DNA from 2 places in the Aliarcobacter cibarius genome. Region 2 is predicted to be linked to the other one. Evidence: riboswitches for the same ligand, from Rfam matches in the RefSeq annotation. Region 2 holds a riboswitch; the other holds the start of a gene.
The links. A riboswitch is a leader RNA that binds a small molecule or an ion and turns the genes downstream of it on or off. The one in region 2 is predicted to bind thiamine pyrophosphate.
Positions count from the first base shown of each region.

Region 1: another riboswitch for thiamine pyrophosphate. It lies ahead of thiD (bifunctional hydroxymethylpyrimidine kinase/phosphomethylpyrimidine kinase); the one in region 2 lies ahead of ACBT_RS04600 (spermine/spermidine synthase domain-containing protein).

Region 1 is NZ_CP054051.1:2,114,567-2,118,780, reverse strand. Features, by position in the region: gene ACBT_RS10620 (AbrB family transcriptional regulator) at 1-44, opposite strand, end outside; gene ACBT_RS10615 (HAD family hydrolase) at 48-692, opposite strand; gene ACBT_RS10610 (peptide-binding protein) at 714-2,216, opposite strand; TPP riboswitch at 2,289-2,388, shown strand; gene thiD (bifunctional hydroxymethylpyrimidine kinase/phosphomethylpyrimidine kinase) at 2,477-3,259, shown strand; gene thiM (hydroxyethylthiazole kinase) at 3,275-4,096, shown strand; gene tenA (thiaminase II) at 4,109-4,214, shown strand, end outside.
Region 2 is NZ_CP054051.1:926,395-930,608, forward strand. Features, by position in the region: gene thiC (phosphomethylpyrimidine synthase ThiC) at 1-1,338, opposite strand, end outside; gene ACBT_RS04600 (spermine/spermidine synthase domain-containing protein) at 1,350-1,898, opposite strand; TPP riboswitch at 2,025-2,123, opposite strand; gene ACBT_RS04605 (PAS domain-containing protein) at 2,198-2,581, opposite strand; partial or broken gene ACBT_RS11905 (methyl-accepting chemotaxis protein) at 2,591-3,340, opposite strand; gene ACBT_RS04615 (EAL domain-containing protein) at 4,010-4,214, opposite strand, start outside.

The sequences.
Region 1 (4,214 bases), 1.1 Mb from region 2:
CCTATAAAAAGGGCTAAAAGCATTTTAAAAAATGATATGGACATAAATTATATTAAATTTTGAAGATATTTTACAGCTTCAAGTGAATCTTTTTTTACAATATTTGTATATTTTATAAGTTCTTCTTCATTTGAGTAACCACATAAAAGACCAATGGAGTTAATATTTGCACTAGCTGCTGAAAGTAAATCTAGTTTTGTATCACCTATCATAAAGGCATTATGTCTATTCCTATCATAATTCATACCTTCTAGAGCTTTTAAAATAGGTTCTTGATGAGGTTTTGGATTTTCTACATCTTCTCTTCCAATAATAATCTCAAAATGTTTTGTAATATCAAAATTATCTAAAATTGGAGTTGAGTAGATTCTCGTTTTTGTAGTAACCACTCCAAGTCTCGCAAAATTTGAAGCTAAATTAACTGCTTCATAAGCATTTTCAAGAAGGGTAGTTTGTGCAACTGAAATCTCTTTATATCTATTTTTGTAGCTATCTACAAAATCCCAAACATATTTTTTTGGAACTCCTAAATTTCCAAACATAATATCAAGTGGGTACCCAATCTCTTTTATAATATCATTAATTGTTCCATTAAAATTGAATTTATGTTTATCAAAAGCGTGTAAGAATGTACTTGTAATTGCATCTGTTGAATCGATTAAAGTACCATCTAAATCAAATAAAATTATCATATCTTTTTTCAAATTTTTTCCTTATTCTTCTATTTGCCAATCTTTTTGGTTATGCATTATTCCTATAAATGCAGGTTCAATATTTTCTATTTTTTTATTAATTGCTGTAATTGAATCAGGAATATATAAAAATAAGTACGGTAAATCTTCAGCTACTATTTTAAAAATATCCTTATAAATATCACTTAGTTCATCTTTATTTATAGTTACACTACCTTTTTCTATTAGTTTATCTACCTTTTCATTTTTATAACCTACTAGATTAAATCCACCAAGTTTAGAGCTAGAACTATGCCAAAGAGGATAAGCATCAGGCATTAGTGCTAATGACCATCCAAGTAATACTGTTTCAAATTTTCTTGGATGAACAACTGTATTTAAAAAAGCTTGCCATTCCATGACTCTTATTTTTAATTCAACTCCCACTTTTGCTAGTTGATATTGTAAAATCTGAGCTGTATTTACTCTAATATCATTACCTGTATTTGTAATTAACTCAAAACTAAGTGGATTTTTCTCATCATATCCAGCTTCTTTTAAAAGTTGTTTTGCTTTTTCTAAATCTTGTTTAGTCTCTTTTACATTATCATTGTAAGCAAAACTTCCAGGCATAAAAGGTCCATTACAAACTTCTGCATAACCAAAAAATAAGATATCAACTAGTTCTTGTCTATTTATAGCTATAGATAGAGCTTGTCTTACTTTTATATCTTTAAATTTTGGGTTTTCCAAATTAAATCCTAAGTAACTAAATCCAAAACTAGGTCTAGATAGCATTTCGAAGTTATTTTTAAAATTATCATCAATTTGTCTTGAAGTTTGCATTGGAGTTAATCCTCCAATATCAAGTTTTTTTTGTTTTAGATATAAAAATGATGTATTTGGATCTGGTAAAAATTTATATAAAATCTTATCAATTTTTGGTTTTCCACCAAAGTAATCAGGGTTTGCAATAAGTTCTATATCTTGAGCTGTTTTAAATTCTTTAATTTTATATGAACCTGTACCTATTGGATTTTTATTAAAACTACTAGTCATTAGATTTTTTTCATCTTTTAAAATATGATAAGGTAAAAGTCCTACCATCCAAATCTCTAGAGCTTTAAAATATGGTTTTTTATAGATTATTTCAACTGTTAAATCATCTAAGGCTTTTACGCTTTGTACTTCATTGAAATTTGATTTTATTGAATTAAATACACTAGGATTTATTATTTGTTCATAAGTAAAAATAACATCTTTTGAAGTAAGTTTAACTTTATCATGCCACAAGACATTATCTTTTAATTTTACAATTAACTTAGTAGGGGTTATAAATTCATAAGAACTAGCTAATTCAGGTGTTATATTTCCATCTTTGTCATATTTAAAAAGTCCATTAAAAAGCCAATCAGATATCTCACCACTTGCACTATCATTTGCTAGGATTGGATTTAGTCTACTAGGACTTGAGCTCATACTTAAATTTAATGTACTTGCGCTAATTGATGTTAAAAATATTAAAATAAAAATAAAAAATTTCATGGGATATTGTATAGTTTTTTTACAAAAAATAGCATAAATTAGCTTTTAACTTTTATTTGTGATACAATTCATCTTTTATTGCAGGGGGACGTATTTTAGCGTTGAGAAGGTAAAACCTGACCCTTTGAACCTGTTGGTTTACACCAGCGTAGGAAGCGAGTTTGTTAAAATTAAATTTAATATCAAGGGTGCTTTCTAATTAGAAAGTACCCTTTTTTTGTGATAAAAATTATAAAGTAAAATATTAAGAAGGAAGAATTATGAAAAAAGTTTTAACTATTGCAGGATCTGACTGTATTGGTGGAGCTGGAATTCAAGCTGATATAAAAACTTTTAGTGCGTTTGGAACTTATGGGATGAGTGTCGTTACTGCTGTTGTTGCAGAAAATACTTGTAGAGTTATTGATATTCAAGATGTAAGTCCAATTATTATAGAAAAACAGTTACAAGCTGTTTTTGAAGATGTTGTTCCAGATGCTATAAAAATTGGTATGTTGGCAAATATAGAAGCTATGAAAGTAGTTGCAAATTTTTTAAAGAAACAAAAAGTTAAAAATATTGTAATTGATCCAGTAATGTATGCAAAAAATGGTGATGCATTAATGGATATAAATAATATGAGTAGTCTAATAGAAATTATTGTTCCATTAGCAGATGTTTTAACTCCAAATATAGCTGAAGCTCAACATTTAACAGATATGAAAATATTATCTAAAGATGATATGAAGATAGCAGCAAAGAAAATATACGAAATGGGTTGTAAAAGTGTTTTAATAAAAAGTGGAAATAATTTTGATGATGAATCAATTGATATTTTATATGATGGTAAAGATTTTCATCTATTTGAAACACCAAAAGTGGATACAAAAAATACTCATGGAACAGGATGTACATTCTCTTCTGCAATTGCAGCTAGTTTAGCTTTAGATAATTCTTTAGAAAACTCTATAAGAAATGCAAAAGATTATATTTTTGGTGCTATAAAAAATTCACCAAATATTGGTCATGGAAATGGTCCATTAAATCATTTCTATAAATTTTAATTAAAAGGATATTTTATGATAAATGATTTAGTTGAAATTTTAAATCAAATAAGAGTAAAAAATCCTCTTATTCATCAAATAACAAATTATGTTACAGTAAATGATTGTGCAAATATAACTTTAGCAGTTGGAGCAAGTCCTGCAATGGCAGATGATGAAGCGGAGGTAGAAGAGTTTGTTAATATTGCTTCATCTTTATTAATAAATATAGGAACATTAAATAAAAATGTAAAAAATTCTATAGTAAAAGCTGTAAAAAAAGCAAATGAATTAGAGGTTCCAGTTGTCTTAGATCCAGTTGGTGTTGGTGCTTCAAAATTTAGAAAAGATTTTGTAGAAGAGCTTTTAAAACAAACTAATATATCTTCTATTAGAGGAAATATATCTGAAATAAAGTCTATATTAAATCTAAGTTCAAATACAAAAGGTGCAGATGCTTCTAAAGAAGATTTGGAATCAATTGATAATACAGTAAATATAGCAAAAGAGTTAGCAAATAAGTTAGGTTTAGTTGTTGCTATTACTGGTGAAGTTGATGTTATATCTGATGGTAAAAGAGTTGTTGCTATTAAAAATGGTAACCATCTTTTGCCACAAATTACAGGAACAGGATGTATGTGTAGTTCTTTGGTTTCTAGCTATTGTGGAACATCAAAAGATAAAATATTTGAAGCGACAATTCTTGGCGTGATTACTATGGGAATTGCTGGTGAAATAGCTTATGAAAAAAGTAAAAATAGTGGTTTAGGAACTTTTCATAAAGAGTTATTTAACTCTATAGGTAATTTTAATGAAGAAATTTTAAAACAAAAAGCAAATTTTAAAGAAATAATGTAAAAAGGAATATATATGTCGTTTTCAAGAAATTTAAAAGAAAAAGCAATAAAAGTATGGGAAGATGGATATAACCATCCATTTGTTCAAGAACTAGGAGCAGGTACTTTAGATAAAGAAA
Region 2 (4,214 bases):
TTCTCCGTGAGTTTTTACTATTTTTTGAGTTATTTTATATGAACAAAATTTTGGTCCACACATTGAACAAAATTCTGCATCTTTAAATACATCTTGAGGTAATGTTTCATCATGATACTCTCTAGCTCTATCTGGATCTAGAGCAAGTTCAAATTGTTTATTCCAATCAAATTTATATCTAGCATCACTCATAGCATCATCAATATCTCTAGCACCTTTTCTTCCTCTAGCAATATCAGCTGAGTGTGCTGCAATTTTGTATGCAATAATTCCATTTCTAACATCTTCAGCATTTGGTAAACCTAAGTGTTCTTTTGGAGTTACATAACAAAGCATTGATGCACCATGCCATCCACCAACAGCAGCTCCAATAGCAGAAGAGATATGATCATAACCAGCAGCAATATCAGTTGTAAGTGGTCCTAAAATATAAAAAGGTGCTTCATGGCAGTACTCTTTTTCTATTTTCATATTTCTTTCTATTTGATTTAATGGTACATGACCAGGTCCTTCAATCATAACTTGAACATCTTTTTCCCAAGCTCTTAAAGTTAAATCACCTAAAACTTTTAATTCTCTTAATTGTGCTTCATCAGATGCATCAGCTAAACAACCTGGTCTCAAAGAGTCTCCTAAAGAAAGAGAAACATCATATTTTCTACAAATATCTAAGATTTTATCAAATGCTGTGTAGAAAGGATTTTCTTTATGATAGTGCATCATCCAAGCAGCCATTAGTGAACCACCTCTTGAAACGATTCCCATTTTTCTTTTTGCAATGTGAGGCATAAATTCTAGTAAGAATCCGGCATGAATTGTGAAGTATGAAACACCTTGTTGTGCTTGTCTTTCAATTACCTCTAACATTTTTTCAATACTTAAATCTTCAATTTTATCTTTTACATCGTGTAAAATTTGATAAATAGGCACTGTTCCAATAGGTACTGTTGAGTGATTTATTACAGCTTTTCTTATCATATCTAAGTCACCACCTGTACTTAAATCCATAATTGTATCAGCACCATATTTTAAACAAACATTTACTTTTTCTATCTCAGCATTTACATCACTTGCAAGTGCAGAACTACCAATATTTGCATTAATTTTACATGAGCTTGCAATTCCAATAGCCATTGGTTCTTGATTTATATGATTTACGTTTGCAGGAATTATTAGTCTACCTCTTGCAATTTCACTTCTTATAAATTCTACATCAAGGTTCTCTTTTTTTGCAACAAATTCCATATGAGGAGTAATAATTCCTTGTTTTGCGTAGTACATTTGTGTTCGTACAACATCATTTTTATGATCTTCTAACCATTTTTGAATATTTGTCATTTTATTTTCCTTTATCTTTTTGCAATACCAGTAAGTTCTTTGTGAATACTTGCAGGAAACACGAAAGAAGCTGAATGAATTTCAGCACTATAATATTTTAAATCTTCTAAGAAATCTGCTCTTTGTAGATTTAAATCAGCTGTTGGATGATATTTTCTTGAAGCAATTATTGCTGTATCATGTTCAAATTTGAAAGGCATAGCAATCCAAAACTTTTCACCTACAAGTTTTAAATCCTCTTTTAATTCATCTTTGTTATTTGAAAATGATTTTGATAAAAAACATAAAATTGCATCATCTTTAAGCACTCTATAAATATTTGCCAAAATTTTTAAATCAGGTCTAATATCTGTTAAGATTACTATATCTATCTCTTTATTTTCTTTGTTTTCTACTATTGATAAATCACCAAATTCAAAATTTGACTCTTTTGAGTGTTTTAAAGTTTCATTTTTTAACTCATCATTTACAGAACCAATTATTAAAACTTTTTTTGCTTCAATATGTGTACAAAGTGGTATGTGTACCATCATTTCAGCAAATGCATTGCTAATCTTCATTTCAAAATCCTTTATTAAATATATTTTTTTATTGTTAGCCAGATTTTTGAGTAAAAAAAAGGGTACTTCCCGAAGAAAGCACCCTTTTTATTAAATTTAGATTATCTATTTTAAGTTTATTAAATTTAATTATTAAAAATCGCTTCCTACTCTGGTATTAACCAACAGGTTCAAAGGGTCAGGTTTTACCTTCTCAACGCAAAAAGCGTCCCCCTGCAATAAAAAAAGTATTCTATCATAAACAACTTTTAAAAGTTGAATAATTCAATAATATTTTGGTTATATAAAATCTATAGTTCTTATTGTAACGTTTTGTAAAGATTAATTGCTTTTTGTATTTCTTCAGAAGTAGCTTTTCTTCTACAAGATAAATACCCTTTAGTTCCTTCACTTGTAATTGTGGGATAAACTGTTGCATAAACCCAGTAATAATCTCCATTTTTAGTAGCATTTTTTACATATCCAGTCCAAACTTTTCCACTTTTTACAGTATCCCACAAATTTTTAAATGCTGCTTTTGGCATATCAGGATGTCTTACTAAATTGTGAGGTTTCCCAATTAATTCTTCAACACTATATCCTGCAATTTCACAAAAATCATCACTTGCAAATGTAATTATTCCTTTTTCATTTGTTTCACTAACTAAAAAGGCATGGTCTTCTAAAACTATCTCTTTTGACATATTTAATCCTTAGCTTACTTTTTTTGTTTTGGCATCTTCTACTAATAGTTTAGCCATGTTTAGTGTTTTTTGCGATATCAAAGATACATTATTTGTTTCAATTGCATTTTCCTGAGTTGCTTTATCAAGGATATTTATTGCACTATTTATTTGCTCAATTCCTTTTAATTGCTCATTTGAAGCAATACTTACATCATAAATAATATTTATAGTTTGAGAGATTAAATTATTTAAATTTTGATAACCCTCTATCATCTCATCAGATATTTTTTTACCTTCTTCAGTTTTATAAGTTGCATTTTCAACTAAATCTTTTATTTCACGTGCCGCTTCTGCACTTCTACTTGCAAGATTTCTTACTTCTTGTGCAACAACTGCAAATCCTTTTCCAGCTTCTCCTGCTGTTGCTGCTTCAACAGCAGCATTTAAAGATAGAATATTTGTTTGGAAAGCTATTTGATCAATTATGCTTATTGCTTCATTTATAGCTTTAACTTTTGAGTTAATTTCATCCATAGAAGAAGCTGTTTTATTTGCTAAATCTTCACCTAATGTAACTGATTGTTTTACATCTTTACTCAAATTTGCCATTTGTGAAGCATTTTGAGTATTGTTTTTTGTAATACTTGTAATTTGCTCTAAAGCAGATGCAGTTTCTTCAAGACTTGCTGCTTGTTCATTTGCTTTTTGAGCTAGATTATCTATACTTTTACTCATCTGAATTGAAGAGTTTTCAAGTAAATTACCATTTTCTAGATTCTGTTTTGCATTAGAATTTAATTCAGCACCAAGTTTATTTATTCTTTGCATAGTTAGAAGCATTTTCCCTTTTAGTTTAGGATTTATTTGCATCTGTTTTCTATAATCCTGTTCAGAATAAAGTCCAACAATTTCAACTAAATCTTCCATATTCTTATTAGCTTTTTCTAGCATATTATTTACAATATTTTTTAGCGTATAAATCATCGGATTAGATGTAGTAGAGTTTATTTTTGAAGTATAAATACCTTGAGATACCTTGTCAAGAGCAATTACTATTTCACCCATAATATGCATATCATCTTTTCTTATTTTGTCATATTTACTAACATAATTATTTAATTCTCTTAATATAATACCAATATCGTCATTTTTTATATATTTTGCAACTCTAATATGATTTGTTTTAAAAAATACAAAATCCATTAAATCTTCAATATACTCTTTAACTCTATCTATTCCTCCTACAATTCTTTGCATCGAATAAAAACTAATATAACCAACAATAATTGCAAAAAATATATTTAATGCAATTATTCCTGAAATCTTATAATCACTTAATATTGCAAAAATACTAATAGATATAAACCCTATTTGACTAAGAATCATAATTATTAAGATTCTATATTTAGTTGAAATATTTATAAGCACTTCTTCTCCTCTTTAAATTTAAACTAAATATTCTGGTTTGTGTAGATGATAACCTTGTGAATAATCAATATTTAACTCATTCACTTTTTGCATAACTTCTTCGTTGTGTACAAATTCAGCTACGGTTTTAATATTTAAAACTTTTGCAAAGCTATTTATCGTTTTTATTGCTAACTCTACATTCTTGTCATTTGATATATTTTTTACTAATGAACCATCTATT